One region of the Janthinobacterium sp. GW823-FHT06H09 genome, then DNA from elsewhere that is predicted to be linked to it. Evidence: predicted binding sites of a transcription regulator. Region 1 holds the regulator's gene; each other region holds the start of a gene.

Region 1 (7,757 bases):
TAATCGAGCACGTCGTTGAGGATGCCCAGCAGCGACTGGCCGGCCACGCGCACCATGGTCAGATACTTGCGCTGTTCCGTATCGAGCTTGGTATTGCCCAGCAAATACACCATGCCCAGCACGGCATTGAGGGGCGTGCGGATTTCATGGCTCATGTTGGCCACGAAATCGCTCTTCGCGCGGTTGGCCGCCTCGGCCCGGTCGCGCTCCTGTTCCAGCTCCGCCGCGCGCGATTCGAGCTCCTGCTGCAAGCGGTCGCGCTCGCTCATCAGGCCGTTGAACGCTTCCGTCAGCTCGCCGATCTCGTCGCGCTGCTGCACGGGCACGGGAGTGAAACGGCTGCCGCTGGCGCGCAGCGCCTGCAGGGTGTCGCGCAGGCGCACCAGCGGCGAGAGCAGGCGCACGGTGACCCAGCCCAGCACGGCTGCGGCCAGCAGCGAGGCGAGGATGCTCCACAGCACCAGCCGGTACAGCACGCCGTCGAACGGTTCGAAGGCGTCGTCGAGGGGCAGCGAGGCGGCCAGCAGCCAATTTACGGATTTCAGGCGCTTGAAGCTGTTGACGGCCGTGATGCCGCGGCTGTTGGTGCTGACCATGGTGCCTTCGCCATCGTCCTTCAGCAGCCGGGTGGTCGTCAGGTTGGCGTTCGGCAGGCGCGGCTGCAGCAAACGGCTGGTGTCGGGATGCAGCACATAGCGCGGCACGGCGCCGCGCGTGAGGACGAAGTAATAGCCGCTCTTGCCGATCTTTTCTGAGCGCAACCTCCCCAGCAGGTTATCCTTGTACAGGCGCAGCACGCCGATCACCACGCCGGCCACCTGGCCATCGGCGCCCAGCACGGGCGCGACCATCTGCACGATGGGCATGCCGCTCGATTTGCCCAGCATCGGCTCGGTGATCATGGGCTGGCGCGTGCGCAGCACGGTCTGGAAATACTCGCGCTCGGCGACGTTGATCCCGGCGCGCCCCGCCACTTCCGGCATGTCGGCCACGACGGCGCCGTGCGCGTCGAGCACCAGCACGTCGTCGAACAGCACCAGCATCGAGCGGCGCGAATAGTAGTCGCGCAATTGGGCGGGCTGGGTGATCAGTTCTGGCGGCTGCTGCCGGGCCGTCAGGGTGACGATCTGCAGCAGCATGCCCAGCTTGTCGTCGAGCTCGGCGGCGGTGCGGCTGATCAGGGACGACTGCTGGCTCAACAGTACCTTGGTGAAATCGTCGCGCATGTGCTGCACCTGGATCATGGTGACCAGCGCGATCATGGCGATCGAGGTCAGGCTGGTGGCCAGCGCGACTTTTGCTTTGATGCCGAGAGGCTTCATGATTTCCTTTTCAGTACCGGGCGGCACAGGCGGCAGATAATGCTGTCAGGAATTTTCCTATCAATACCCCAGCTTGGCAAGCGCCGCCACGCAAATTGCCCTCTCCGCATGGGCTTTTGACGATGTTGCCATATAATTAAAGTCGGAACGTCGTTTATTCAGCGAAATTGCGGTGAAATTGGCACACGGCAACCCTGTATGCAGTAAACTTGTTGTTGCATTTTCTAAAAGGTACCGACATGACTGAAGCGCTACTCACTCCAACCTCGCCCACAGTGACCGTGGAAGCGTTGCGTGCGCGATGCTCGACCTGCAGCATGCATCAATTGTGCCTGCCGATGGGCCTCGACGTGGGCGACATGGACAGACTGGACCAGATCATCGGCCGCCGCCGCAAGATCGTGCGCGGCGCTTCGCTGTTCCGCATCGGCGACTCGTTCCAGAACCTGTATGCGATCCGTCTGGGCCACTTCAAGACCTACCAGATCAATCCGGGCGGCGAAGAGCAGGTGACGGGTTTTCAGATGGCTGGCGAACTGCTGGGCATGGACGCCATCAGCGCCGACCGCCACCACTGTAATGCGGTGGCGCTGGAAGACAGCGAAGTGTGTGAAATCCCGTTTTCCAGCCTGGAACAATTGCTGGGCAATATGCCGACCCTGCTGCGCCATTTCCACCGCATGATGAGCCAGGAAATCACGCGCGAGCAAAGTGTCATGCTGTTGCTGGGCAACATGCAGGCGACGCAGCGTTTTGCCGCCTTTATCGTCAACCTGGCGTCGCGCTATGAAGCGCGCGGCTATTCGGCCAGCAAATTTCAGTTGCGCATGTCGCGCGAGGAAATCGGCAACTACCTGGGCCTGACCATCGAAAGCGTCAGCCGTTTATTGTCGAAATTCAAGAAGGAAGGCTGGCTGCGCGTCTCCAACCGCGAGATCGAGATCTTGCAGCCGGCCAAGTTAAAAGCCATTACAGCCGGCACCGACGTCTGCAAGTAACAGCACCGTCAAAACCTACTGCGCGTCGTGCTTTGCGGCCTGCGATGCTCGCTGTGCTATAGCACAGCTGTGCTTCTCAGCCACAAATCACTGCCGCTCGCTACGGTTTTTTCCCGGCGCTGTACGTTATAACTCTTCATCCGCATGCAGCGCGATGCTGCGTTGCACGGGCCAGGTCCAGATGCCGGACAGGCGCCACTCGCGTTTGTCGTTTTCCACCAGCACTTGCCAGCGGCTGCGCTCGAGCATCGGCAGCGCCACGGAAAAATTGCCGGCCGCATCGGGCTGCACCAGCAGCTTGATATCCTTTTCCGGCAGGGTCGCATGCGCCAGGTGCAGCTGCAAAGGCCCCTGGTACGCCTTGCCGAAGCTGTGCACGGAGCCGCTCAGGCGCGCTGCAGCGACGTCATACGACAGGGTCGTATCCATGGCCAGGTCGCTGGCGATCGTGTCGCGCTTCAAATCCTGGTTGATCGCCTTGCCCTGCTTGTAATAGTCGCCCACCACCAGCGCATCGGGCTGCGTAAACGCGATATAGCCCATGAAGCTGCCGACGACCACGGACAGGCCGGGACCGATCATCAGCAGCCATGGCCAGCGGTGTTTGTACCACGGGGCAACGGGAGGTTGCAGTTTCAGACTGTCGGACATTGTGTTCTCCTTGGGGGTGGACCCTTTGGGTCCGACTCCAGCTTTTGCTTCCGGGTTGAAAATCAAGTGACCCTAACGCATGATTGATGATACCCCTACGGCGAAATAACGGGGTCGGACCCGGAGGGGCCGACCCCAAATCAACATCACCGCGGCACGATGAACACCGCGCTTTCGCGCACGTGCAGCGACGGGTCGTCCAGCGAGTGCAATTCGATCGCAATCTTGTTCGAGCCCTTCTCGCCGACGCCGTGCGGCACGCGCAGGCGGATCGGCCAGCCCAGCGTTTCCGTCGGCTGCAAGGTCACTTCGTCGCGCGTCAGCAAGGTCAGGCCCGGCAAGCCGGAAGCGCTGATTTTAAAGTGCTGGCTTTGCTCCGAGGTGTTCATGATCTGCAGACGATAGACGTTTTCGATCATGCCGTCTTCCACCTCGCGTCCCATCGAACCGCGGTCGCGGATCACGTCCATTTTCAGGGGCGTGCGCAGGGCCAGCGACGTACACACGGCGATGATGATCAGGGCCAGGATGGACGTGTAGATCAGCACGCGCGGGCGCATGGCGCGCTGGCGGATCTGCTTCGAATTGAAGTTGTTTTCCATCGCATGGTCGGTGCTGTAGCGTATCAGGCCACGCGGCCGCTCGACCTTGTCCATCACGGTATTGCAGGCATCGACGCAGGCGGCGCAGCCGATGCATTCATACTGCAGGCCGTTGCGGATATCGATACCGGTCGGACACACCTGCACGCACAGGGTGCAATCGATGCAGTCGCCCAGCTTGTCGTTGTTGCCGGCCTTCTTGCTCATGGCGCCGCGTGGTTCGCCGCGCTTGGCATCGTAGGTGATGATCAGGGTGTCCTGGTCGAACATGGCGCTCTGGAAGCGCGCGTAGGGGCACATGTATTTGCACACCTGCTCGCGCAGCCAGCCCGCGTTGCCGTAGGTTGCCAGGCTGTAGAACAAGACCCAGAACCATTCCCAGGGACCGAAATTGAGGGTGGTCACCTCGCGCGCCAGTTCCTTGATCGGCGTGAAGTAGCCGACAAAGGTAAAGCCCGTCCACAGGGCGATGGCGCCCCATACCAGGTGCTTGGCCGTCTTCTTGAACGCCTTGCGCACGGAGGGGCCCTGCTTGTCGAGGGCCATGCGCGCGCTGCGCGTGCCCTCGATGCGGCGTTCGACCCACAGGAAGATTTCCGTGTATACCGTTTGCGGGCAAGAAAACCCGCACCACACCCGCCCGGCAATGGCCGTGACGAGGAATAACAAATACGCACAGATGATCAGCAGGGCCGCCAGATAGATGAAATCCTGGGGCCACAGCACGACGCCGAAAATGTAGAACTTGCGCGTGGTCAAATCGAACAGCAGGGCTTGCCTGCCATTCCAGGTCAACCACGGCAAGCCGTAGAACGCGAGCTGGGTAAGCCATACGCATACCCATCGCCAGGTAGCGTAGCGTCCTTTGGCCTCGCGAGGGTAGATTTGCTCGCGGGCCGCATACATCTTGATGACTTGAGGTTCCATTACATCATTTCACGGGCGTCTGGGGATTCGACAGGCTCCAGACATACGCCGACAGCACGTGTACCTTGGATTCGCCGAGGAAGTCGCTGAAGGCCGGCATGGTGTTGTTGCGACCCTTGCGCACGGTTTCCATGATGGTATCGGCGCTGCCGCCGTACAGCCAGATCTTGTCCGTCAGGTTAGGCGCGCCGAGCATCTGGTTGCCCTTCGCATCGGCACCGTGACAGGCCATGCAGGCGCCGAACTTGGCCTTGCCCAGCACGGACTTGACGGGGTCCGACGTGGAACCGGACAGACTCAGCACGTAATGGGCCACGTTCTCGACATCTTTTTCGGAACCGAGCGCGGCGCCCATCGGCGGCATCTGCCCATTGCGGCCGTGCATGATGGTGGTCTTGATGATGTCGGGATCACCGCCATACAGCCAGTCCTTGTCCGTCAGGTTGGGGAAGCCCTTGTTGCCGCGGGCATCCGAACCGTGGCACTGCGCGCAGTAGGTCAGGAACAGACGCTGGCCGATCGCTTGCGCCTGCGGATCGGCGGCCACCGTCTTCAAGTCCTGGCTCAGGTACTTGTTGAACAGGGGGCCGTAGTCGGCTTCCGCCTTCTTCAGCTCTTCCTCGTACTGGCCCGTCGATTTCCAGCCCAGGCTGCCGGCGTAGGTGCCCAGGCCCGGGTACAGGAACAGGTAGGCCAGCGCGAAGACGATGGTGATGTAGAACAGCCACATCCACCAGCGCGGCATCGGCGTATTGAGTTCCTTCAAGTCCTCGTCCCACACGTGGCCCGTGGTGCCGTCGGCGGGGGCGCCGGCGGCCACTTTCACTTTCGACTGCGAGTACAGCAGCACGCCGCAGCCGATGATGCCCAGCAGGGACAGCACGACGATGTAGATATTCCAGAAGCCATTGGTAAAGTCAGCCATGGTTGCGCTCCCCTTGTGCCGGCGCGGCATCGGCCGGATAGTCGAGCGCCTCGTCGGCGAACGGCAGGCGTGCCGCCGCGTCGAAGTCGCCATTGCTGCGGCTGAACGTCCACCACAGGATGCCCACGAATGTCATAAAGGAAACCACCGTCATGACGCTGCTGGCGCTGTCAAACAGGTTTTCGATTGCCATGCTAATTCCTTGTTTTGATTAATGTACCGAGGCCTTGCAGATAGGCGACCAGGGCGTCTTCTTCCGTCTTGTCCTGCAGCTGCGCGGGGCCGGCGGCGATCTCTTCGTCGCTGTACGGCTGGCCCAGGCGTTTCAGGGCGCGCATCTTCGGCATGATGTCGTCAGGCACCAGCTTGGTCTTCGCCAGCCAGGGGTAGGCCGGCATGTTCGACTCGGGCACCACGTCGCGCGGGTTGTTCAAGTGCGTGCGGTGCCATTCGTCGCTGTAGCGGGCGCCCACGCGGGCCAGGTCCGGCCCCGTGCGCTTGGAACCCCACTGGAACGGACGGTCGTAGACGAACTCGCCGGCGACCGAATAGTGGCCATAGCGTTCCGTTTCCGCGCGCAGCGGACGCACCATCTGCGAATGGCAGTTGTAGCAGCCTTCGCGCACGTAGATGTCGCGGCCCGCCAGGCGCAGCGGCGAATACGGCTTCAGGCCGGCGACGGGCTCCGTCGTGCTCTTCTGGAAGAACAGGGGGACGATCTCGACGGCGCCGCCGATGCTGATCACCACCGTGACCAGGGCGATCAGCAGCCAGGGGTTTTTCTCAATCCATGCATGTGAAAATTTCATTTGCTTTCGCTCCTATCAGGCGTGCGCCGCGTTCAGTTCCGGAATGCGGGCGACGGGGAGTTTGCTGCCGCGCAGAGTCATCCAGGTGTTGTAGCCCATGATGCACATACCCGACAGGTACAGCAGGCCGCCGGCCACGCGCACCACGTAGTACGGATACGTTGCTTTCACGCTCTCGACAAAGGTGTAGGTCAGGGTGCCGTCCGGATTGACCGCGCGCCACATCAGGCCCTGCATCACGCCGGCGATCCACATTGCGGCGATGTACAGCACGATGCCGATGGTGGCCACCCAGAAGTGCACGTCGACCAGGCGCGTGCTGTGCATCTGCGTGCGGCCCGCCAGACGCGGCAGCAGGTAGTAGATCGAACCCATGGTGATGAAGCCCACCCAGCCCAGGGCGCCCGCATGCACGTGGGCAACGGTCCAGTCGGTGTAGTGCGACAGCGAGTTGATGGTCTTGATCGACATCATCGGACCTTCGAAGGTGGCGATGCCGTAGAACGACAGCGAGACGATCATGAATTTCAGGATCGGATCGGTGCGCAGCTTGTGCCAGGCGCCCGACAGGGTCATGATGCCGTTGATCATGCCGCCCCAGCTTGGTGCCAGCAGGACCAACGAGAAGACCATGCCGATCGATTGCGTCCAGTCAGGCAATGCCGTGTAGTGCAGGTGATGCGGGCCCGCCCACATGTAGGTGAAGATCAGCGCCCAGAAGTGGACGATCGACAGACGGTACGAGTACACGGGGCGCTCGGCCTGTTTCGGGATGAAGTAGTAGACCATGCCCAGGTAGCCGGCGGTCAGGATGAAGCCCACCGCGTTATGGCCGTACCACCACTGGATCATGGCGTCCTGCACGCCCGCATACGCGGAATACGACTTGGTGAACGAGGCTGGCATGACGGCGCCATTGACCACGTGCAAAATCGTCACGGCCAGGATGTAGGCGCCGAAGAACCAGTTCGCCACGTAGATGTGCTTGACCTTGCGCTTGATCAGGGTGCCGAAGAAGACGATGGCGTAGGCGATCCAGACGACGGCGATGAGGATGGCGATAGGCCATTCCAGCTCGGCGTATTCCTTGCCGCGGGTCAGGCCCATGGGCAGGCTGACGACCGCGCACAGGATTACCGCTTGCCAGCCCCAGAAGGTAAAGGCGGCCAGTTTGTCGGAAAACAGGCGCACCTGGCAGGTGCGTTGCACGACGTAGTACGAGGTGGCGAACAGGCCGCAGATGCCGAAGGCGAAAATCACCGCATTCGTGTGCAGCGGACGCAAGCGTCCGTATGTCAGCCATGGTATGTCGAGGTTCAGGGCAGGCCAGGCCAGCTGAGCGGCGATGATAACGCCAACCAGCATGCCGATGATGCCCCATACCACAGTAGCGACCGCGAATTGCTTCACGATCTTGTAGTTATAGTTCAGCGATTGATCCACAAAGACTCTCCCTGGAATTACTATTTATGATGGTGGCCAGAGAGTAAGTGTTTGACCGCGAAAAAACTTTGATGTGGATC
Region 2 (7,757 bases), on a different contig from region 1:
AACACTTCGGTCATGCGGCCCGAGGCGATGTCGTCGCGCCATTGCTGGACGGACAATTTACGCTCTTCCGTCGCATAGCCGAGGTCTTTTGCCATTTCCAGCAGGCTGCGGCGGGTGATGCCTGGCAACAAGGTACCCGTCAATTCCGGCGTCACGACGGTGACTTTCTCGCCATCCTTGTAGACGAAGAACAGATTCATGCCGCCCATTTCCTCGATGAACTCGCGGTGCACGGCGTCGAGCCACACGACCTGGTCGCAGCCCTTCTCTTGCGCTTGCGACTGGGCCATCAGGCTGGCCGCGTAATTGCCCGCGCACTTGGCTTCGCCCGTGCCGCCTGGCGCGGCGCGCACGAAGTCTTCGCTGATCCACACGGTGACGGGTTTCACGCCTTTCGGGAAGTAGGCGCCGGCCGGCGAGGCGAACAGCACGAACAGGTATTCTTCCGATGGACGCACGCCCAGGTAGGGGTCGGTGGCGATCATCAGCGGACGCATGTACAGGCTCTCGCCCGTGTTCTTCGGCACCCAGTTACGGTCTTGCGCGATCAGCGCATCGCCCGCTTCCAGGAACAGCTCGACGGGAATGGCCGGCATGGCCAGGCGCGCGGCGCTGCGGTTGAAGCGCTCGGCATTTTGTTCCGGGCGGAAAGTCTTGATGCTGCCATCGGGCTGGGCAAACGCTTTATAACCTTCGAAGATGGCCTGGCCGTAGTGCAGCGACGAGGCGGACGGGTCCAGCGTCAAAGGGCCGTAGGCCTTCAGTTCGCCCTGCTGCCACTTGCCGTCGCGGTAAGGAATCACCACCATGTGGTCCGTGAAGATGCGGCCAAACGCCGGGTTGACCATGCGCGCGGCGCGCTCGGCGTCGGACAGGGGGTGGGCGGACGGGGTGACGACGAGATTCGGTGTGGAAGTGGTCATGGCAGCAATCGGAACTAGTGAACAGTATCCCTATTGTAGCGCCTCCAGCGCCCGATCAGGCAAACGAGAATGGCCATCGCCAGGTGAAAACAAGAAGCCATCATTTGCGAATGATTCTCGTTTGCGTTACTATGTCAATCCTCCTTCTTCCCCGCCATGCCTGACGCCCCGCATGGCGGCGCTATCGAAAGCCGCTTCATGACGACCTCCTCCCTTCCACACTCCCTGCCGCGCGCCGGCGCCGATGAGGCGACGCAGACTCGTCAGCTTGCCGTCCCGCAACAACGGCGCTGGCACTGGAGCTGGAAGCAGGTCTGGTTTCAATTGCACTGGTTTATCGGCATCACGGCCGGCACGGTGCTGGTGATCATCGGACTGAGCGGCGCCACCCTGGCCTTCAAGGATGAATTGCTCGACGTTATGAACCCCGGCGTGCGCCATGTCCCCGTGGAAACGCGCGCACCGCTGATGCCGGCCCAACTGAGCAGCATTGCCGCAGCCGAACACGGCCAGCGCGTGGCCTCGGTCACCATGTATGCGCAGGCGGGCGCGGCGCCCCGCCTGTTTTTCGCGCCGAAGCATGGCCAGCGGCGCGGCGCATCCATTTATATGCATCCGTACACGGGCGCGACCCAGCCGGCGCTGGCGGGCGCCGCATTTTTCGAATGGACGGAGTCCTTGCACCGCTGGCTGCTGCTGCCGCGCGACCCGGGCCGGCAAGTGGCGGGCGCGCTGGCCCTGTGCCTGCTGGGCCTGGAACTGTCCGGCCTGTACCTGCGCTGGCCCCGCCGTCCGCTGGACTGGCGCACCTGGCTGACCTTCGACCCTGCATTAAAAGGTCGCTCCTTTTTGTGGAATCTGCACGCCGTGGCCGGCACCTGGTGCCTGGTCGTCTATGTGGCGCTGACCCTGACGGGCATCTACTGGAGCTATGACGTGGTGCGCGACAATATCGACGCCTGGGCCGGCAAGCCCCCGCGCACGGCGCAGGCGCCCGGCAAGAAAGAGGCGCCGCAGGAGCCATCGCCTGTCGCCGACATCGGCCTGGCCTGGAGCGTTTTCCAGCAGCATGCCCCCGGCTGGACCCTGGCCACGGTGCGTCTGCCCGTGCGCCCCGGCGAAGCCGTGCAATTCACGTGGCTGGCCGGCGATGCGCCGCACGAACGGGCGCGCAGCCGCATGAGCATTGCGCCGGCCGACGGCACGCTCACGGAAAACGAACCGTACAGCCAGCAGGCGCTGGGGCAGCGCCTCGTCAACATCATTTATCCGCTGCACATGGGCACGTATTTCGGCTTGCCCGGCCGCATCATCGTCACCCTGGCCAGCCTGGGCCTGCCCCTGTTCGCCATCACGGGCTGGATGCTGTACCTGGGCCGCCGCAAGGCCAAGCGGGCTGTGCAAGCGCAGCGCGCGCTGCTGGGCGCCGGCGCGCCGGGTAAGACGGACACAGGTTTACCGACCCTGGTGGCCTACGCCAGCCAGTCGGGACAGGCCGAGCGCCTGGCGCTGGAAAGCGCGCGCGCCTTGCAGCAGGCCGGCGTGGCCGTCGACGTGCAGTCGCTGGACCGTTTCGATCCCGCGCAATTGCGCCAGTACGAACGGGCCCTGATCGTCGCCAGCACCTTTGGCGAAGGCGAGGCGCCGGACGGCACGCGCCGCTTCGCGCGCCTGCTGCAACAAACGGTGGGCACGCCGCTGGCGGGCCTGGAATTCGGCATGCTGGCCCTGGGCGACCGCCATTACGGCGCCTTCTGCGGCTTTGGCCATGCGCTGGCGCAACAATTGCAAGCACTGGGCGCCACGCCCATGTTCCCGCTGATCGAAGTGGACAAGCATGACCCCGCCGCCCTGGCCGCCTGGTCGCAAGCGCTGGCCAGCTGTAGCGGCAGCGCCATCGACGCCATCGGCGTACAGGAAGAAGCGTCGTACGCCGAATGGCGCCTGACGCGCCGCGTGCTGCTGAACCCGGGCAGCCTGGGCGGCGAACTGCATGAAATCACCTTGACGGGCCCCGCCGATGCTGACTGGGAAGCGGGCGCGCTGGCGGAAATCATCGCCTGCAACGCGGATGGCAGCGAGGGCGACGCGCAAAGTGCCCAGCATGCGCCGCGCAGCTATTCGCTCGCGTCGCTGCCCTCCGATGGCAAACTGCAGTTGCTGGTGCGCCAGGAGCGCCACGCGGGCGGCACAAACGACGGGTACGGTCTCTGTTCCGGCTGGCTCACGCGCTTCGCCCCGCTGGGCGCCGGCATCCGTTTGCGCCTGCAAGCCAATCCCGCCTTCGCGCCCGCCCTGGTCGACGTGCCCTGCATTTATATCGGCAATGGTTCCGGCCTGGCAGGCCTGCGGTCGCACCTGCGCGCGCGCCAGCGGGCGGGGCTGGCCCGTAACTGGCTGCTGTTCGGCGAGCGCCAGCAAGCTGTTGACAGCGTCTGCGGCGCAGAGTTGCAAGGCTGGCTGGACGCTGGCCACCTGGCGCGCCTGGACCGTGTCTTTTCGCGCGACGGCAACGAGGGCGGCAAACGCGAATACGTGCAGGACCGCCTGCGCGCCAACGTCGGCGAGCTGCGCGATTGGCTGGCGCAAGGCGCCATCGTCTACGTGTGCGGCAGCCTGCAAGGCATGGCGGCGGGAATCGATGCTGTACTGCAAGAAGTGCTGGGACAGGACGGTCTCGACGCCCTGCTGGCGGCCGGGCGCTACCGCCGCGACGTGTATTGATCTGCCTCAGCACATTGCCAGCGCCGCCCGGCTATGTGGGCCGCCGCACGGTCAGCGCCGGCCATCGGACTACAGTAGCGGCATGGCGGCATATCCGCGCCGCCCCCACCCACTGTTTGCGAGGCTAGCCATGAAAAACCCCTGGATGAGCATGTACCTGAGCGCCGCCAACCGCGTCGCCAACACGGCGCGCGGCCACGCCACGGCCGCCGTCAAGCGCGAAGCGGCGAAAAATACGCGGCAATTGACGCAAGTGTGGTTCGACTCTTTCCTGCCCGCCGCAGGCAAGCCGCGGCGCAGCCGCAAGGCCAAATAAGAGGCGTCACTGGTGCAGTGCATCACAGCAACTAGTTGAAGTTTCAATCAGATGAACTAAACTGCAAGCATGGTAGTACATAGGACGTGACCGGCAGGCGCCGCATCCCCGCGCCGCCGCCGGGACACCGGGAGACGACCATGTTGACGCTCAAAGTGCTGCTCTGCCTCGCCTTGTCGGCCCTGATGCTCGTGCCCCTCGTGCTGAGGGATGCGATGCAGACGTCGGCCGGACAGCAGTTGCAGGTGCCGAATGTCGATGCGCAAGCTCTGTGGGCCCGCTGGCCTCGGCAATAAGACGCGCGGCTGAGAAAACGTCGCTGGCTGCGTTGCTTTGACTTGCCGTACTAGCGTACTGTCTGCGTCAAAGACGCCTTGCCAGCGGCGTTTTTCAGCGGCGCTCGGTAACACGGCGCATCGTTAAAAACCGCTTTGTTGCGGGTGGGGAATTGTTCCCTTCGTCGATTTGTTTTTGTCTTGTTTTCCTCTTCCCCCTTCACCATATTTTTGATCCAGATCATGGATTTCGCCCTTCGCTGCGTCCACACTGGAACAGTCCGCTTCGCGCCGCGACGGACTTCACCGGGGGCATCGGCATGGGTAAATCGCATTGGAAAGATGAGATGGCGCTGGGCGTTCCCGCCATCGACGAGGCGCATGAGGCGCTGTTTCAGGAGCTGGCACGGCTGGGGCAGTTAAGCGACCAGCATTTCAGCGTGGCGTTTCGCGAGCTGATTGCGGCCGTCGAACGCGATTTCCGAGAGGAAGAGGATTTGATGGAGCAAATCGGCTTTCCCTCGCTGGCCAACCACCGCGAACAGCATGCCCGCGTGCTCAGCGGCTTGCACCATGCCTGGGCCGCCGTCGATGAAGGCGACCTGGAACAGGGCCGCCATGCGCTGTCGCTGTTGCCGCAGTGGCTGATCTTCCACCAGGCCACCATGGACCTGGCCCTGGCGGCGGCGCTGGAACTGGTGCAGCGCCAGCCTAACTAGCAGTTCATTACAGCAACAGCACCGTCGCCTGCTCGGGCATGACCACGCGGTAGTGTCCCGGGTATTTGTCTTCGCCGTCGAAAATCTTGCAAAACACGGGCTGGTTGATGTCGTTGACGGCCGCCTCGTTCATGGGCAGCGTTGCGATCAGCTGTTCTCCATCCATCAATTGCAAGGCGCTGCCCCGCTCGGCCGCGCAAAAGGCCAGCGATTGCACGTCGCTGGCGAACGGCCGCTTGTACCACGGCGTGATGGCCCGCACGGCGCGCCGGGCGTCGCGCAAGACCTGCCCCACGCGCGTGACGTTCCACGCATCGCGCGCCACGGACGGCTGCAGCACGATATTGGCCGTCAGCTCGCCCCTGCCCTTGTTCACCAAAAACGTGCCGTCCTGCGCGGCAATATCATCGTTGAGCGGCACGACAAACACGCCGCCGGCCGACACCTTGATCGGCATGGGGGCGCCATTGCCTTGCAAGGCCACGCGCACATCGTCGATGGTGGCGCTCAGCTTGGCAGGAATCAGGCGCAGGGCCATGACCACGCTGCCGCTCGACACTTGCCACACTTTCCTGGCCGTCAGATAACTTTCACGGTATGCCGTGAACCGCACGTGCGGCGCCTTGGCATCGCTGGTGGCCGTGATCGTCACCGTTTGCGGTGGCAAGGCTTCCTCTGCTGGCGCCGTTGCCTTGGGTGCTGATGCCGCGGATGTGGCCGGCGCAAGCGGTGGCGCAACGGCATCGGCGGCGGGCGGCACGCTGGCGCTCTGCAGCGGCGCGGGAGCAGCCGGCGGCGGCGCGTGTTCCTGGGCCTGACCCAGCGAGACGACACACAACCATCCGGCACAAGCGATCCATGTACGCATGCATTTCTTTCATTAAGGAAAATATTTGTCAGCGCCTGCATTATCGCAGAAGGCAAGCCGATGCGCCGCCCCGGGTCTGCCTGCACTCCCGCCTGCACTCCTTTGGTGCACACGCTTGATTATTTGGCAAATATCACCTATATTGATAATGATTCCTATTTACAAAAGTGACAGGAATCGCGCGCCTTTCTTTTCCACTGCCCGTCCGCGCCGGGCCTTGCGGTGGAACTGCTATCCAAGCCAGACCACGGGCCAGCGTTACGCCATCCCCCAGCTACTGCGCAGCTCGCCAGACGAGATAGGAACACTCACGACTAAAAATATCCAGGAAAATAATGCAATCAACGACAGCCTTCTCATCTTCGCGCCAGCCCGCCTTGCGCGCCCTCCCCCGTTTATTACACATCAGCCTGCTCAGTCTTGCCGCCGGCGTGGCCCTGCCGGCACAGGCCGCCGACGCCGCCGCGGCCGACGTGACCATGCCCGCCGTCACCGTGCTGGGCCAGTCGACCGCGACGACGGAAGGCACGCAGTCGTACACGGCCGGCGAAGCGCGCAGCGCCACGCGCATGGACCTGTCGCTGCGCGAGACGCCGCAATCGGTCAGCGTCATCACGCGCCAGCTGCTCGACGACCTGGGCGCCGTGCGGCTGGACCAGGCGCTGGCGCAGACGACAGGCATCCAGGTGGGCCAGAACGACACGGAGCGCACGACATTTTATGCGCGCGGCTTCGGCATCAACAATATCCAGATCGACGGCATGGCGCGCGGCGGCAATGCGCCGCTGCAAGACACGATCCTGTATGACCGCATCGAGGTCGTGCGCGGCGCCACGGGCCTGATGGGCGGCAAGGGCGACCCGTCCGCCACCATCAACATGATACGCAAGCGGCCGGCGAAGGACTTCGAGGCCAGCGCCGGCCTCATCATGAGCCGCTGGGATGACCAGAGGATCGAGGCCGACCTGTCCACGCCCCTGAACGCGGAGGGCAGCGTGCGCGCGCGCGCGGCCCTGGCCTGGCAAAAACGCGATTCCTACCTGGACATGTACCACGAGCGCAAGACGGTGGGCATGGCCATCCTTGAAGCGGACGTGCGTCCCGGCACCCTGCTGACGGCGGGCGTCGACTTCCAGGACAACAAGCCGACAGGCGCCACCTGGGGCGCCGTGCCGTACTGGAATGCGGACGGCAGCCTGGCCAGGTTGCCGCGCGACACCAGCCTCACGACGCCCTGGAGCACCTGGGCCAACAAGCAGCACACCATCTTCACGTCGCTGGACCAGCGCCTGCCCGGCAACTGGAATCTGCACCTCGGTTATGCGCGCACGGAAAGCACGAACCGCACCACCGTCGCCTACGCGGGCGGCGGCCATCCCGATCCGGCCACGGGCGAAGGCATGCTCCTGTGGACGGGCGCCTATGGCCCGGGCAAGACCACGGGCGATAATTTCGACGTCTACGCCAGCGGCCCCTTCACCTTGCTGGGGCGCAAGCATACGGCCATCGCCGGCTGGAACGGCGGCAACCAGCGCGCCCGCTCGCTGGGCGGCGAGGCGGAAATCAACTACCCGAACGTCGTCCCCGATTACCGCAGCTGGACGGGCAACATCCCCCGCCCCGTGTTCCACCCGGACGGCTCGCACACGGAAACCGTGACGCGCCTGGCGGGCGGCTATGTGGCCACACGTTTGAGCCTGGCCGACCCGCTGCATGTGATCATCGGCGCGCGCAGCAGTACTTACCGCACGGATACGCGCAACTACGATACACGAGGCGTGCACACGGACAACAGCGACTTCGTGGAAACGCGCAATGAAGTCACGCCGTATGTGGGCGCCGTGTTCGATATCAACAAGCAGTATTCGGCCTACGCCAGCTTCACGCAGCTGTTCAACCCGCAATCGAGCAAGGACCGCAACAACAAGTTCC
Region 3 (7,757 bases), on a different contig from region 1:
TTGTCCGTGTCGGGCAGGTCGTCGATCAGCTGCGGGCCGAACGGCGAGATGTTGCGCCGGCTTACGCTGGCGTCCGCATCGATGAAGAACCAGTCCTTGACCAGTTCGGCGTCGGCCGAGGCGTGCAGTTCGTGGTTGTCCGTATCGGCGCGCTGTCCCGACAGGTATTTATGCCAGCTGTAGTCGAGGTGCACGCGCAGCCGGGGTCCCGTGCCGATGAGGGCGATGGCGGGCGCGATTTCCGTGATGAAGTCCGATTGCGCCTGGCCCGGCGGCGCGCGCAAGGCGTTGTCAGTATAGCTTTCGCGCAGGCGCAGCGACGGTTTCACCAGCCAGTCGACCGCGCCGGCTGGCAGGGGCAGCAGCAGGGATAGCAAGGGCAGCAGCAGCGGTGGCGGCAGCGAAACCCCGCGGCTAATCGTAATGGCCATAACCGTAGTAGTCGTTGCCGGGGAACGATTTGGTCTTGTTGTAGATCAAATGAATGTGTTCGCACGACTCGATCTGGCGCAGTGCCTCCTTGACGGCGTGCTGTGTCGTCGTTTCCGCCTCGACCACCATCACCACTTGTCCCATCTGGCCCACCAGCGCGTGCGCTTCGCTGGTGATCAGCAGGGGCGGCGAATCGAAGACGACGATGCGGTCGCCATAGCGGCTGGCGATTTCGGCCAGCAGCCGGCTCATGGCCCGGCTGGCCAGCAATTCCGTCGCGTGCTTGTTGCTGCGCCCGGCGGGCAGGATGCTCAGATTGGCCACATTGGTTTTCAGGATCACGTCGGCCATCGCCAGTTGCGGGTCGAGCAGCACGTCCATCAGCCCTGGTTCCGGCGGCAGGCCCAGCACTTTCAGCACGGACGGGCGCGCCACGTCGGCATCGACCAGCAGCACCGTGATATCCATTTCCATGGCGATGCTCATGGCCAGGTTGATGGCGCAGTAGGTCTTGCCTTCGCCGGGCATGGCGCTGGTAACGACGATCAGGTTGCCGTGGCGGATGGCCTCGGCGCCGCTGGCGCGCGCCTGGCGCAGCAGCGGGCGCTTGATGATGCGGAAATCCTCGGCCACCGAACTGCGCCCGCCATCGTGCGTGAGCATGCCTTGCTCGGCCAGCCGGTCCAGGTTCAGGGCCCGGTACTGGGGCGACCGGGCCGCCTGCGCGCCATCCACGCCATAGGGCACGCTGGCCTCGGCCACGCCGAGGATCGTGGGTTCCTGCTTGCCGCTGTCCTTGCTGCTCATCGTCGCTCCCTTGGTGGCTCTAGAATTTCAGCAGCGCGGCCGTCATGACCCCGCCATACAGCACAAACAGGCTGCCCAGGCAGGCGCCGAAGCCATAGCGGGCGCGGCGGCGGCGTACCTGCTGCAGTGGCGTCCAGTTCATCGATACCGTGCCCAGCACGTTCAAGCCCGTCGCGTCGCGCAGTTCCGAGGGGCTGAGGAAGGTGGGGCGCACCTGGCTGATCAGCAGGGCCGTGGCGACGCCGGCCACCAGCGCCGCGCCCAGCGCCGCACTGAACAGCAGCGGGCGGTTCGGGCCGACGGGCGCATATTGCACCGTGGGCGGGTCGATGATCTTGAAGGCCATCATTTCGGTGGTGGAACTGAGTTCGCCCGACAGCTTGGCCGCTTCGCGCCGGCCGATCAGCTTTTCATAGTTTTCCTTGTTGATGATGTAGTCGCGGTTGAGCTGCGCCAGCTGCGATTCCACCTCGGGTACGGCATTGCTCTGCGCCAGCAGCCGTTCGTTGCGCGCCGTATACTCCTGCACGCGGGCGCGGATGGCGGCCACCTTGGCGTCCGCGTCCGTCAGCGCCACCTTCAATTGCTGCAGCATGGGGCTGTAATTCTTGCCCGGATCGCCGGACGCCGTTTTCAGCTTGCTTTCCTCGATCTTGCGTTCTTCCAGCTGGGCAATGAGCCGCTTCGAAGCGATGATATCGGGGTGCAATTCCGTAAATTGCATGCGCAGGTTGTCGAGGTTCTTGTTGAGCGAGGCGATGCGTTCGTCGAGTTCGGGATTCGTGATGGACGCCGCGTTCGGCTCCATGTCGAGCACGGGCTCGTCGCCCTCGATCTGGCTCTGGATGGCCTTGCGCGCCTGTTCCGCCTCGACCAGTTCCAGCTTGGCATTGTTCAGGCTATCGGACGACATCAGCAACTGGCTGCCATAGTCGATGCCCTGGCGTGGCAGCAGCAGGTTGTTGCGGATCTTGAATTCCTTCACCAGGTTTTCCGCCGCGCTCAGCTTGTCCTCGTAATTCTTGATCTGCTCGTCGATGAATTGCACTGCCTTCTGCGAATCGCCTTTTTTGCCCTGGAAACTGCCTTCGACAAAGATGGTCAGCAAGCTTTGCACGACGTCGCGCACGAGCTTGGGATCGCGTCCGCTGTAGCTGATGGTGTAGATGTCATAGGCATTGGTGCCCGTGATCTTGATGCGGCTCATCAACTCGTCCAGCTGGGCCTCGTGCTCGCGTACGGTCTTCGAGTCCAGGTCGAGGTCGACCATGCGCATGACCCGCTCCACGTTCGGGCGGCTGAGCAGGGTGCGGCTCATGATGGCCACCTGCTGTTCCGTGTTCGGCACGCTGGTCATGCCGGCCATCAGCGGCTTGAGGATGGTTTGCGTATCGACAAACACGCGCGCCGACGTCTGGTAGTCATCGGGCAGGGTGATCACCTTGATGAAGCCGCCGATGGCCACCAGCCACGCCACCAGCACCGCATGCCAGCGGTACTTCCAGATGCCTTTCAAGCCGGAAAGCAGTTGCTGTATCAATTCTTCCATGTCGCTTCCTTCAGGTGACGGTGCTGCACGGCAGATGGGCTGGCGGCGCGGACAACGACGACGTCTTACAAAAAATACTTGCTTGTTGAGTAAGCAAGTATAGGGCGGCTGCGGAGCAAGATTTCCCAAGATGATTGCTTCTTGATACGCCTCAAGGTTCACTTGCCGGGTTTTAATAATCATAGGAAGTTCGCGGCCCAGGCTGGTTCTGCGGGGCTGCCCATGGACGCGCATCGACTCGAAGAGGCTCCGCATGAATCCATTTCGCCGTGTATTTCTCTGCAATACGCTGGTCCTGGCCGGCGCCGCCAGCCTGCTGGGCGCCTGCCGCACTCGCTATCCGCTGGCGCCTTCCGACGACAGCGCTCCCATGCACGATTACCTGATCGGTCCGGGCGACTCCGTCAACATCATCGTCTGGCGCAATCCGGAAGTGTCGCTGACGGTGGCCGTGCGGCCGGACGGCAAGATCACCACGCCGCTGGTCGAGGATCTGGCCGCCAGCGGCAAGACGTCAACCCAGCTGGCGCGCGACATCGAGCAAGCCTTGAGCAAGTTCATCCAGCAGCCCGTGGTGACGGTCATTGTCACCAATTTCTCGGGGCCATATAGCGAGCAGATCCGGGTGATCGGCGAGGCGGCCAAGCCGCAGGCGCTGCCGTACCGGCAGGGCATGTCGCTGATGGACGTGCTCATCGCCGTGGGGGGCATCACCGACTTCGCGGCCGGCAACAAAGCCAGCATCATCCGCATGCGCGAAGGCAACCAGCAGCAGCTGGCCGTGCGGCTCGACGATTTGCTGAAGGAGGGCGATATTTCCGCCAATGTCATGATGCGGCCGGGCGACGTTTTACTGATCCCGGAGAGTTTTTTTTAGCAGCGGCCTCGGCAGTGTCAAAACAGCACTTATATTTGTCATTTTGTACTTTTCGGCAAATTTCAGCGTGTTATTTTGCTATCTAAAGACAGATTTCTTCTGTTTTTTTAGCTAAAGGTGGGAACTTCTCCCGTTTTTGTCTTGTCACAAGGCATTGGCTTCAGTCCGTCTCGACGGCTGCCGATGAACGTGAGGACAAGATGAGCTTTGAAGATGAACCCATTATTTCTTTCGACACGCCTGGTACTTTCAGCGACCTGGTGGTAGGCGAGGGGCAGATCGACCCGGCCATGGAGCACGAGCTCGACCTGCAGCGCTTTCATATCCGCATGGCCAATTCGCGTGGCCGGCGCGAAGCGGCCAGCTTGCTGATCCGCAAGATGTACGGCTGGCGCGGCTATGCCGTCGATCCCGGCACGGCCCATGCGCTCAATAAAATCACACTGTTTGCGGAAACGGCCGGCACCACCGTCGGCACCATGACCTTGTGCCTGGACAATGACGAGACGGGCTTGCCCGCCGATGAAAACTTCCGCGACAAGCTCGACGTCCTGCGCGAGCAGGGCCGGCGCCTGTGCGAACCGTCGCGCCTGGCCATCGACAAGGGGGTGAGCAAGCGCGTGTTTGCGGCGCTGATTCATATTTCTTATATCTATGCCCACAATATTCACGGCTTTACGGATTACGTGATCGAAGTCAACCCGCGCCACGTGGTGTTTTACAAGCGCATGCTGGGTTTCCAGGACTTCGGCGGCGAGCGCGAGTGCACGCGCGTGGGGGCGCCGGCCGTGCTGCTACGGCTGGACCTCGATTACATGGGGGCCCAGATCCGCAAATACGGTGGCCTGATGGAACAGCATGGGGGTGAACGGTCGTTTTACCCCTTTTTTTTTCCGACATGGGATGAGCCCGGCATTACGGACCGGCTGAGGCAGGGGCGCAACTGATTATTCATTTATTTTTCAGCAAGATCGCCTGCATGTAGCCGCCTGGAATCGCGTAAGTGATGCCGCTCGGCGCGCTGATGGCCGCCTCCTTGAGGCCCTTGACGTACACCATGTTGACGATGCCGTAGACGAGACCGGTCTCGGGATCGAACAAGGGGCTGCCGCTGCTGCCCGGATACGCCGTCGCGTCCAGCTGGAACACGGTGTAAGGCGCTTTTTGCAGCTGCGCCAGGCGCCGGACGTCGAGGCGCTGCGCGTTTTCGCTGGGCATGACCACGGGTGTCAGCGATGACACGGTGGCGCGGTGGGTCACGTGGTGCAAGCCCAGCAAGGTGCCGAGCGGAAACCCCGTAAAGGCCATGGCCTGGCCTTCGCGCACCGTGGCCGCGTCGCCCAGCGCCAGGGCAGGCAGGGGCGCGCCCGCCAGGCGCAGCAAGGCCAGGTCGTGTTCCGTGTCCAGCGCCTGGACCTTGGCGGGGCGAAATTGCGCTGCCTCGCCCTGGCCCGTGAGTATGCCGATGACTTCGTTCGGATTGGCGTCGAGCAGTTTCTGGATCACATGGGCGCAAGTGAGCACGCTCAAGCCGTCGCCGGCGACGAAGCCCGTGCCGATGAAATTCATCGGCGGCGTGCGCGTCTTTTGCAGGCTGCCCACGCCGACGATCGATGGTTTGATGCGCGCGATGGTTTGCGCCAGCGGAGCATCGGCGCGGCAAGGCGCGCTGGCCAGGGCAAGGCAAAACAGGAGGGCGGAAAAGCATGTCAACGGCAGGGCTTTCATGGCGGCGCACTTTCAACGTGAGGAGGTGGCACGGGCTGCAGCAGCGCGCACAGCAGCATCAGATAGCACAGCAGGGCGATGCGCGGCACGTCGAGCAGGCTGTCGAACAGGCCGACGACGAGAAAACCCAGCAGGGCGGCGGCGCAAGCGAGCGCGCCGGAATCGCCGCGCGCGGCCTGGCTCAGCAGGCGCGTGCCAGCCAGAACCAGCAGGGCCAGCATGGACATGACGCCGCACCAGCCTGTTTCGATCAGCAGATGCAAGGCCATGCTCTTGATATGCCACGGCAAATGATGGTGGTCGCTGCTGAAAAACCAGTAATTATTGGCTTGCGTAAAGCTCCCGTTGGCGATCAATTCCTCGCCGCCCGGGGCGCGCAAGCTCAGATTGTCGACTTCGAGCACGGACGAGTCAGCCGCCCCGCTGGCCGCCAGTTCCAGCTGCACGGGCGGGCGCAGCAGCCAGGCACCGGCGCCCAGCCAGGCGCTGTCGAACGGTACTTCATAGTGTTGCCAACCGCCGGGCTGCGTGCCAGGCGGCACAGGCCGCAGGCGCAGCGGAACGTTCACGCAGCCCTGGGCGTACAGCAATTGCCGCTGGCACAGGCGCACCTGCAGCACCGGCATGGGGCCCGTTCGGCGCACGTCGAGCGCCAGGGTGTAGCGCGTGGCGGGCTGCACGGGCAGGCGTTGCAGCAGCCGCAGCAGCTCGCCATAACCGGCGCTGTAGCCGGGGCTGGCCAGGCGCACATACCGGTTTCCCCCTTCCTCGGCATACGCGATGCTGGCCGGCACTTCGCGCTGGGGATTGTGCCAGTAATAAGTAGCGGGAAAGCTGCCGCTACCCGTGCCGAACAGACGGCTGGCCAGGTCGGGCGGCTGCATGGCCAGCGCTTGCCGCCAATGGCGCAAGCGGCCTTGCATGTCGAAGGCCGTGGTGGCGAAACGTTCGGTGGCGTAATAGCTGGCCGACACGGGGATGGCCAGCAGCAGCAGGATGCCGGCCGCGCCCGCGATGCTCAGGCTGGCCCGGTCCAGCCGCCACAGCGGCGGGCGCAAGCGTCCGTTGCACAGCATCAGCATGGCCAGCAGGACGACGAGGGCGGCCGGCAGCAGGGCGGGCGGACCGGCCCAATGCCAGCCTATCCACGCCAGATTGCACGCCAGCATGGTCCACGCCATCATCGCCAGGCCCAGTCTGACAGGCCCTTTAGGGGCGCCAGCGCCGGGCCACAGCACGGCCGCCAGCAGCACGGCCGCCAGCAGGAACAGGAAATACGGGCCTTTCAGCCAGCCGGCCGTGTTCTGGCCGGCCGGCTCCGGCCACCAGGCGGCCAGCAAGCCCTGCAGGCACAGCGCGCACAGCAGGCTGGCCGGCGCCAGACGCCACGGCAAGGGCCGCGCCGCCAGCACGAAGCTGGCCGCGAGCAGGACGACGGCGGCGAGCAAGCCCCGGTAGCCGGCCAGGCTGAACATGTACACGAGCAGGACAGTGCCAAGGCCGGCCAGCAGCAGCCGCAGCAGCACACCGCGCACGGGCGGGCGGCCAGGCGGGCGCCGCGCCGCGCCGGGCGCCGCCCGCAGGGTTTGCCAGAATCCCAGCAGCATGGCCGCCGCCAGCGCCGCGTACAGGCCGCGTGAAAACGTGGTGAACGCCGCGTGCAAGGCCAGGGCCAGCAGCAGCAAAGTCAGTGCCGCCTGCCAGCGGCTGCGGGCGCGCGCCAGCCACAGTGCGGCAAACGGCAGGCTCAGCGCCAGGTAGCCGTCGAGCGCGGCGCCGCCCGTGTGCATGGCGGAAAACGGCGCCGTGATGCGGTAGTCGCTCGACAGGTTCGTCAGGCCGGGAAACACGGCCCGTTCCCATAGCGCGAACAGCGACACCATGGCCAGTCCGGCCAGCATGCCCGGCAGCGCGTAGCGGCGCAGGGCGGAAGCATTCCCGTCGCGCAGCAGCAGCGGCAGCAGCAGCATGCTCCAGGCCCAGGCCTTGCCCAGCCGCAGGCTGTTGTAGGGACTCAAGTAATTATCCCAGGCGTTCAGGTCAAGGGGCGCCAGCGGCAGGACGCCGCGCAGCAGCGCCGCCAGCCAGGCCAGGCTGCACAGCAGCAAACAGGCACGGGCGGCGGGCGGGAGCGTGGCCGCGGCGCTCTGGACGGGGCCGCCCAGGCGCCAGTAGCCGCAGGCCACCGTCAGCAACAGCAGCACGTCGATTTCTTCGAGGAAGAACCAGCCCGTCCACGGCGCCAGGTCCAGCACGGGCAGCAGGGCGGGCACGCAGAACAGCCAGCAGGCGGGGCGCCAGCACAGCAGCAGGAAATACGCGGGCAGCAGCGCTGCAAACAGCAGGCCGGGCCAGCCGTGACCC
Region 4 (7,757 bases), on a different contig from region 1:
CAACTGCACGGCATGCGCATCAGCGGCAAGCTGAAATTCGGTGGCCACCTCGAATAAAGCGGCGCATGCCGCCCACGCCGCCGCCGACACGGCCAGCGGCGCCACCGTGCATGACGTGGCGCGCCTGGCCGGCGTCTCGGCCATGACGGTATCGCGCGTCATCAACGGGCGCGCCAGCGTCAGCGCGGCCACGCGCGACAAGGTCGAGGCGGCCATCGCCAGCCTGCGTTACCAGCCCAACCTGGCGGCCCGTGCCGCCCGCACGGGCACCCTGCGCATCGGCTTGCTATACAGCAACCCCAGCGCGGCCTTCCTCAGTGAATTTCTCGTCGGCGCCATGGACCAGTGCCGCCAGGGCGGCGGCCAGCTGCTGCTCGAACGCTGCGAAGACCTCGATAGCCAGCGCGCCGGCATCGATTGCCTGGTGGCGGCCGGCGTGGACGGCATCCTCGTGCCGCCGCCCCTGTGCGATTCACCGGAAGTGCTGGCGCAGCTCAATACCATGGGTATCCCCGCCATCGCCGTGGCCACGGCGCGCCCCTCGCCCGGCGTCTCGGCCGTGCGCATCGACGACTACGAGGGCGCGCTGGCCATGACGCGCCATTTGATCTCACTGGGCCACCGCGACATCGGCTTCATCGAAGGCGACCCGGCGCACACGCCCGCCCTGCTGCGCCGCCAGGCCTTCGAGGACGCCATGCGGGAAGCGGGCTTGCAGGTGCCGCCGCACAGGGTGGCGCAAGGCTATTTTACCTACCGTTCGGGGCTCGACGCGGCGCGCCGGCTGCTGGCGCACGAACCGCACCCCAGCGCCATCTTCGCCAGCAATGACGACATGGCCGCCGCCACCCTGGCCGTGGCGCACGGCATGGGCTTGCAGGTGCCGGCGCAATTGAGCGTGTGCGGCTTCGACGACACGCCCGTCGCCAGCACCGTCTGGCCCGAGCTGACCACCATCCACCAGCCCATCGCCGACATGGCGCGCGCCGCCGTCAAGCTCGTCATCGACGAGATACGCCAGCGCCGCGCCGGGGAGACGGCGCCCGCCACGCATCACTTGATGGAATTTACCCTGGTAGAGCGCGCATCGTCGGGCAGCTATGCGCCGCCGACGGCACAGGGCCAGCGCAGGCCTTGACGTTGCCGGAACAGGCGATGCCACCACCCGCCATTCCGGCGCACCCGGCCCTACAACGCCTCGGTCAAGGCGGGGCTGCCGATGGAAGTGACGGCATAACCGTTGCGGCCAGCGCTTTTTGCCTTGTAGAGCGCCGTATCGGCCGCCGTCAAGAATGCCCCCGCCGTCGTATCGCCCCGGGTGCAGAACGCCAAGCCGACACTGGTGGTGACATGCAGACCGATACCGCCGCAATCAAAGTGCACGGCCATCCCTTGCACGATTTTCTTGCCCAGTACCGCGAGCTCGGACTGCTCCGTCAGTTGTTCAAAAATAATGACAAACTCGTCGCCGGCAAGGCGGGCCACCGTGTCGGAGGCCCGGACGCAAGCTTTGAGCCGTTTGGCAAATTCAATCAATACCAGATCGCCGATACCATGCCCATACGTGTCATTTATTTTTTTGAAATAGTCGATATCCAGATACGCCAGCGCCAGGCCCGTGCCAGCGCGCCGCGCACGCGTCAATGCCGCGGCCAGCGCCTCGTCAAACATGCGCCTGTTGTGCAGGCCCGTCAGCATGTCAGTACGCGCCAGAGCGGCGAGGTTGTTTTCCGCCGCTTCCCTCTGCAGCGACAGCGCATAGAATGCACGGCTCAGCTTTCCAAACTCGTCTTTACGGGCGATATCAAACACCGCAATATCGGCATTGCCTGAGCGTATGCTCGCCACATGCCGGCCCAGATCGCCCAAAGGACGCAAGAGCAGCATCACCGCGATCCAGCCGGCACAACTGGCCAGGAAGGCTACGCCTGACGAAGCAATGATGACTTTGGCATACATATCGGTGACCGGCGTGAATGCCTCGCTTTCAGGATAGACGGCGCCGATGATCCAATCTGCCGCGCGCAAATGCTTGTACGTCATAATTGCCTGCACGCCCAGCTTGGTTTTACCTTGCGTCCAACCGTCGAATCCCCGCAATGCGGCCAAGGTGGAAGGGGTTGCGCCGCCCGTTTCATCATGCACCCGCTTCAGGACGCGCGCCGGGTCCGGATGGTGGAGTATCGTGCCGTCGTCGGTCAACATAAACAGATAACCGCTCTTGCCCGGCTTGAGCTGCTCCCACTGGCCAAAAAATGTCGGGCTTTGCAAATTGAGACCGCCAGCGATTACATACAGCAATTTGCCGGCTTTGTCATAGATCGGTTCGGTTACCAGCACAACGGGCTTGCCCGACAGCTGGCTCTTGAATGGACGCGATATCACGCCTTCCCTGAGCTTCACGGTATCGATAAAATATTCGCGCGCAGCGAAATTGAGCTTGCCGGCCACGCGCCGGTCATTCATGCTGGCAATCAGTTTCCCGGTAGCATCAAAGGCGACGAGATTGAAAAATTCCTCGCGCAGAGTTGGATGATTTTCTATAAATGCCTGCATCCGCTGCGGATGTTCATACACATCCGCAGGCAGCCCTTCCGCCAGCACCTTGAGCAGCGCTTTCTTGGCATTCAAGTCTTCGTCGATATATGCCGCGGCACTGGTCAGCAAGGCATATTGCTGATTGCCGATGACGGATACCATCTGCCCTTGCGCGACAGACAGCGATGTGAGCGCAACAGAACCCGTTGCACACAGCACCAGTACGCCCACGAGCACAGTCATCTTGAATTTGAAGCTCCGGGGATTGAAAAACTTCCAGATCTTATGCATGCGGACTTCCTTCTCAGCGCCCGTGCTCTGTAAAGCGCACGGACCCGGCCAAGTGGCGCCATGCATGGCAATGGGAAGCACGGCATATTGGTCAGCGCATGACTTCGAACCTATCCCCGGATGAATACACTCCCAGAACAGGCTCTTGACATGGCAAGAGAGCAAATCTTACGCCTATTCTCGCAAAAAGGGCGCCCTGGCGCCGCTGAATAGACACGCCATCCCCACATCATCGCCATATCGTACGCTCCAGCAACGATTCCACCACTTGCACCGCTGGCGGTGAACCGCCTGCCGCCAGCAGGCGCCCGCCACGCATCCTCTGATGGCGCTTACCTTGATGTAACGGGCGTCGACAGGGCCAGCGCGCTAGTCACACGCGGCCAGGCAGGCTCAGGGCTGCATCCCGGGCACTTGCATTTCCGCCTTGCGCGCCGCGATCTGGCCGCCCATGGCCAGCAGATCGAGTTGCGCCTCGCGCGCGCGCGGAAAAATCTCGCCCTCCTCTTCCTGTACGTGCTGCTCGATCTGCCTGGACAAGACCTTGACCTTGGCGTCGTACAAGTCTTCGCCGGGCGCCATGGCGACGATTTGCGCGATCAATTCCTTGGCCGAGGCGTGCTCGACGATGGCTTCGTCGATCAAGTCTTCGTTCAGGCGGCTGGCCTCGCGCACGGCCGGATAAAAGATTTCCTCTTCCGCCATCGCATGCTTGCTCAATTCCTCGCAGATTTTCAGCGCCAGCTTGCGTTTGCTGGCGAGCGACCTGTCGCTGAGCCCCTCGTACTGTTCGAACAAGTCCTTCACCGTCTGATGATCTTGCGTCAGCAGTTCGATCGCATCCATGTCTTGCATACCGGCATTTTGCTGGGAAACGGACGCTGCCTGATGGGATTGGGTGGCCATGATGTGTTCTCCAGGTGTGCAATGAAGTCCCCATTCTAGACAGGGCCATGCGGCGTGCATGTAGGAGGATTGCCAACGTCAAGGTAGGCCTGGCGGGAAGGTCAACGCGTTTCGATGCAGATCAAGCTGACCATGATAAATTTTTGCATTGCGTAAAAAATATGCGTGGTGCGCCTGCCTGCCAGCGCACCGCGCCATACGACTTAACGCAGCTGCGTGCGCTGCGCCAGCGATTCCACCAGGTCCACCGAAGGCGGCGAGCCGCCGGCCGCCAGGCAGGCGCCTGCTCCGGCCGCGACGGCAAAGCGCAAGTGCTGGCCGCCGTCCGCATAGGGCCGGTACATCAGGCTGTACAGCAAGCCGCCGATGCTGGCGTCGCCCGCGCCCACCGAGTCGACCACCTCGATGGCGGGCGGGGCCGCCTGCCATGTCTGTTCGCCCCGGTACAGCGCCGCACCTTGCGCGCCACGCGTATACAAATACGTGGCCTGCGGATTCCAGCCGCGCAGCACGGCAAACGCGCCATCGATATCGTCGTGGCGGAACAGGCCCGCCAGGTCTTCATCGGACACCTTGATCACGTCGGCCAGCTCCGTCATGCGGCGCAGGGTGGCGTCGTAGCGCGCATCCATCATGATGCGGAAATTCGGGTCATAGCTGATTTTCACGCCAGCCGCCTTGAGCTCCTGCGCCAGCGCCACCAGCTTGCCCGCCAGCGGTTCGCGCGCCAGGCTGATGCCGCCGAAATGCACCCATTGCGCGCCCTGCATCCAGCCGGCCGGCAGCTGCGCCGCGTCGAAATGCAGGTCGGCGCTGTCGTCGCCGATGAAGTAATACGTGGGAGGATGCAGTTCATGCACGATGGCCAGCAGCGGCGATTTCGCGCGGCGCTGCAAGAAGCGCATGTCCAGGCCTGCCGCGTCGGTCGCTTGCGCCAGCGCGTCGCCGAAGACGTCGAGGCTGACGGCGCCCGCAAAGGCGCTGGGCACGCCCAGGCGCGCCATCACGCGCGCCACGTTCCAGGTCGAGCCGCCCACCTGGCTGCTCCAGGCGTCCGCGCCCGTGCGCAGCATGTCCGTCAGCGCTTCGCCGGCCGACACGAATTGTGGAAATTCGCGCGGGAAGGCGGCGCTCATGCGGCACCTTTGAGCACGTTCAACACTTCATAGCAGGCGCCCATGGTGTGGTAATCGGTCTTGCCGGCCGGGCTTTTCTCGTTGCTGATTTTCTGGTTTTCGGGCGTCAGGATGCGGTACCAGGCGCCGTGTTCGTGGTCGACGAAATGCTTCCAGCTGTAGTCCCATATCTTGTCGTAGCTTTGCCAGTAGGCGTCGTCGCCCGTGCGTGCGGCCAGCACGGCGGCGGCGGCGAAGCTTTCCGCCTGCACCCAGAAATATTTGTCGCCGTCGCAGATTTCATCGTGCGGGCCAAAACCGTAGTGGATGCCGCCATGCGCGCCATCCCAGGCCTTGGCCAGCGCCGTGTCGTACAGTTCGCGCGCGCGCGGCAGCAGCCACTCCGATGGTCCGGCCATGAACCTGGCGTGGCGCTCCATGATCAGGAGCAGCTTGGCCCATTCCGTGAAGTGGCCGGGCTGGTAGCCCCAGGGACGGAAGATATTGCTCTTGTCGTGCAGGTTGTAATCCCAGTCGATAGCCCAGTCGCTCTTGTAGTGTTCCCAGATCATGCCGTTGGCCAGGCCCGCCTGGCGCACCGTGATGTTGTGCGCCAGCGTTTCGGCGCGGTGCAGATAGCGCGCCTCGCCCGTCGCCTCGAACGCGGCCAGCATGGCTTCGCACGCATGCATGTTCGCGTTCTGGCCACGGTAGCCGTCCAGGGTGGACCAGTCGGCGCTGGCCACGTCCGCATACAGGCCGTGCTCGGGCAGCCAGAAGCGCTGCTCCATCAGTTCGAAGGTCTCGTCCAGGTAGGCGCGCGCTTCCGGCACGCCGGCCTGCAAGGCATGCGCATAGGCGAGCAGCACGAAGGCCAGGCCATAGCAGTGGTTGGCGCCGTCTTCGACCGTCTTGACGCCGTCTTTCCACGACAGTTGCCAGGCGTAGCCGCCCGTGTCCGGATCGCGGTGCACGTCGCGCAAGAAGGCCACGCCATGGCGCAGCGCTGCCTGGTAATCGTCGCCGCCGAAATGGCGGTAAGCCATGGCGTAATTGAAGATGAAGCGCGTGCTGCTGACCAGGTGACGCGTGGCAGCGTCGTAGACGGTGCCGTCGTCGAGGAAGAAGTGGTAAAAGCCGCCGCTCGGGTCAAACGCGCGCGGGTGGTAGAAGTGCATCGTGTGCTGGATGTGCTTTTCAAGCATGGCCCTGGAGCGAAAATCGGGATTCATGGGTCTCTCATGATATTGTTATCGATAACAATGATGATAGCATGCCGTTTCCGCCCCGTCTCGTCCACTTAAGGGAGCGTGGCTGACTTGCGCTTTTCACGCCACAGCGCCGCCTTGGCCGGGTCGGCCGCCTGTCCCAGCTCGCCCTTATCGTACACCTTGACCAGCCGCTCCATGGCTTCCGCGTCGCCCTGCTTCGCCGCCAGCAGGTACAACTCGAAGGGCTGGGGCGCCGGCCCTTGCCGGGTAGGGCCGCCGCGGCCCTGCTCCAGCAGCCGCGCGAAGCCCGTCTGGCCCGGGGGACTCTTGGCGATGGCCGCCATTTCATACCAGCCCAGCGCCGCCTCGTCACTCTGCGGCACGCCCTGCCCCACTTCATACGAGTAGGCCACATTGTTCAAGCCCGGCGGATCGAGCGCCTTGGCCGCCCGCATGTACCAGCCGAACGCTTCCCTGCGCTGCGCGTCATCGTGCGCCGTCTTCATCAGGCGGTAGCCGATTTCATTGTAGGCGGGAATGAAACCGTTTTCGGCATAGAACTTCAGCCAGTGCAGCGCGTGCGCCTGTTCTTCCGGGCTGCTGTGGATGTTTTCAAAGTGCTGGGCCACCATGAAGTTGGCCAGTTCCACGCCTTGCGCGGCGCCCTTGCGCGACCAGTATTCGCCCAGCTTGCGGTCGATGGGTATGCCCTGCCCCAGCGTATAGGCGACGCCCAGGAATGCCTGCGCCGGGCCATAGCCGCCTTCGGCCGATTTCCGCATCCACGCCAGGCCGGCGTCAACGTCACGCGGCGTGCCCTCGCCCTCGTGCAGCATCTGCGCCAGCTCCAGCTGGGCGGCCGCATCGCCCCCTTCGGCGGCGCGGCGCGTCTTTTCGTAGGCGGTGATTTTTTCCGGCGACAGGTCGGCCGGGCGGTTGACCACGGCCTGCACCTTCGCGCGCATGTCGTCGAGGCCGGACATATCGAATTCGGCCAGAGCCGGATGCTGGCGCGGTTCTTTGGAGGGCGCAGGCTGCGCCAGCACGGGCTGCGCCAGCGCCAGGGTCAATAACAATACGATGGTCTTCATTTCTTCTCGCTTTCCGCCAGCCTGGCGCGCCATTCGGCGGCGTCTTCGGCATTCGCCTGTTGTCCCAGTTCACCCTTCACGTACACGTCGAGCATGCGCCGCATGGCGGGCAAGTCGCCGCTCCATCCCGCCCGCTCGTACCAGACCAGGGCCAGCTTGTCCGACTGCGCCACGCCCAGACCCAGCTCGTGCGCGCGGGCCAGGTTGCGCATGCCGGCCGGTTCCTTTTCACGCGCCGATCTGTCATACCAGCGGAAGGCCTCGCCGCGCTCCTGCTCATCGGCGGCTGCGCGCATCAGGTGCTCGCCCAGCGCATTATAGGCAGGAATAAAGTGTTCTTCGAGCGCGGCCTTCTTCAGCCAGATGATGGCCAGCGCCTGTTCTTCGGCAGGGCTGCTGCCATCGATGAATTCCAGCGCCAGCATGGTTTGCGCCAGCGCGTCGCCCTGCGCCACGCCCTTGCGCAGCCAGTACTCTCCCTGCACGCGGTCGATGGGCACCTTGCCGCCCACCGTGTAGGCCAGCCCCAAAGCTGCCTGCGCCGGCGCATAGCCGCCTTCGGCCGACTTGCGTATCCAGGCCATCGAGTGCGCCGTGTCTTGCGG

What was found. The regulator FNR, encoded in region 1, switches genes on or off when oxygen is low (the NO sensors DNR and NnrR bind a similar motif). The targets are predictions, from matches to a motif close to TTGATNNNNATCAA.
Region 2: AC1Q6X_RS24880 (bacteriohemerythrin) is a predicted target of FNR. The motif match lies at 4,470-4,483, and genes of this name have one in related genera.
Region 3: AC1Q6X_RS06820 (XrtA system polysaccharide chain length determinant) is a predicted target of FNR. The motif match lies at 2,930-2,943, and genes of this name have one in related genera.
Region 4: AC1Q6X_RS25060 (hemerythrin domain-containing protein) is a predicted target of FNR. The motif match lies at 3,847-3,860, and genes of this name have one in related genera.

The regions. Positions count from the first base shown of each region.
Region 1 covers NZ_JBXAHC010000005.1:352,177-359,933, forward strand. The annotation lists gene AC1Q6X_RS10755 (response regulator) at 1-1,322, opposite strand, end outside; gene fnr (fumarate/nitrate reduction transcriptional regulator Fnr) at 1,562-2,320, shown strand; gene AC1Q6X_RS10765 (FixH family protein) at 2,447-2,971, opposite strand; gene ccoG (cytochrome c oxidase accessory protein CcoG) at 3,118-4,500, opposite strand; gene ccoP (cytochrome-c oxidase, cbb3-type subunit III) at 4,505-5,425, opposite strand; gene AC1Q6X_RS10780 (cbb3-type cytochrome oxidase subunit 3) at 5,418-5,618, opposite strand; gene ccoO (cytochrome-c oxidase, cbb3-type subunit II) at 5,620-6,234, opposite strand; gene ccoN (cytochrome-c oxidase, cbb3-type subunit I) at 6,250-7,677, opposite strand.
Region 2 covers NZ_JBXAHC010000019.1:49,188-56,944, reverse strand. The annotation lists gene AC1Q6X_RS24900 (branched-chain amino acid aminotransferase) at 1-923, opposite strand, end outside; gene AC1Q6X_RS24895 (PepSY domain-containing protein) at 1,122-3,647, shown strand; gene AC1Q6X_RS24890 (hypothetical protein) at 3,778-3,963, shown strand; gene AC1Q6X_RS24885 (hypothetical protein) at 4,104-4,259, shown strand; gene AC1Q6X_RS24880 (bacteriohemerythrin) at 4,559-4,957, shown strand; gene AC1Q6X_RS24875 (hypothetical protein) at 4,965-5,825, opposite strand; gene AC1Q6X_RS24870 (TonB-dependent siderophore receptor) at 6,161-7,757, shown strand, end outside.
Region 3 covers NZ_JBXAHC010000003.1:432,574-440,330, reverse strand. The annotation lists gene AC1Q6X_RS06830 (TIGR03016 family PEP-CTERM system-associated outer membrane protein) at 1-431, opposite strand, end outside; gene AC1Q6X_RS06825 (XrtA-associated tyrosine autokinase) at 415-1,239, opposite strand; gene AC1Q6X_RS06820 (XrtA system polysaccharide chain length determinant) at 1,259-2,788, opposite strand; gene AC1Q6X_RS06815 (XrtA/PEP-CTERM system exopolysaccharide export protein) at 3,042-3,665, shown strand; gene AC1Q6X_RS06810 (N-acyl amino acid synthase FeeM domain-containing protein) at 3,866-4,612, shown strand; gene AC1Q6X_RS06805 (S1 family peptidase) at 4,617-5,393, opposite strand; gene AC1Q6X_RS06800 (hypothetical protein) at 5,390-7,757, opposite strand, start outside.
Region 4 covers NZ_JBXAHC010000019.1:86,478-94,234, reverse strand. The annotation lists gene AC1Q6X_RS25075 (glucokinase) at 1-57, shown strand, start outside; gene AC1Q6X_RS25070 (LacI family DNA-binding transcriptional regulator) at 41-1,138, shown strand; gene AC1Q6X_RS25065 (diguanylate cyclase domain-containing protein) at 1,189-2,829, opposite strand; gene AC1Q6X_RS25060 (hemerythrin domain-containing protein) at 3,223-3,675, opposite strand; gene AC1Q6X_RS25055 (carbohydrate kinase family protein) at 3,939-4,871, opposite strand; gene AC1Q6X_RS25050 (AGE family epimerase/isomerase) at 4,868-6,082, opposite strand; gene AC1Q6X_RS25045 (tetratricopeptide repeat protein) at 6,151-7,152, opposite strand; gene AC1Q6X_RS25040 (tetratricopeptide repeat protein) at 7,149-7,757, opposite strand, start outside.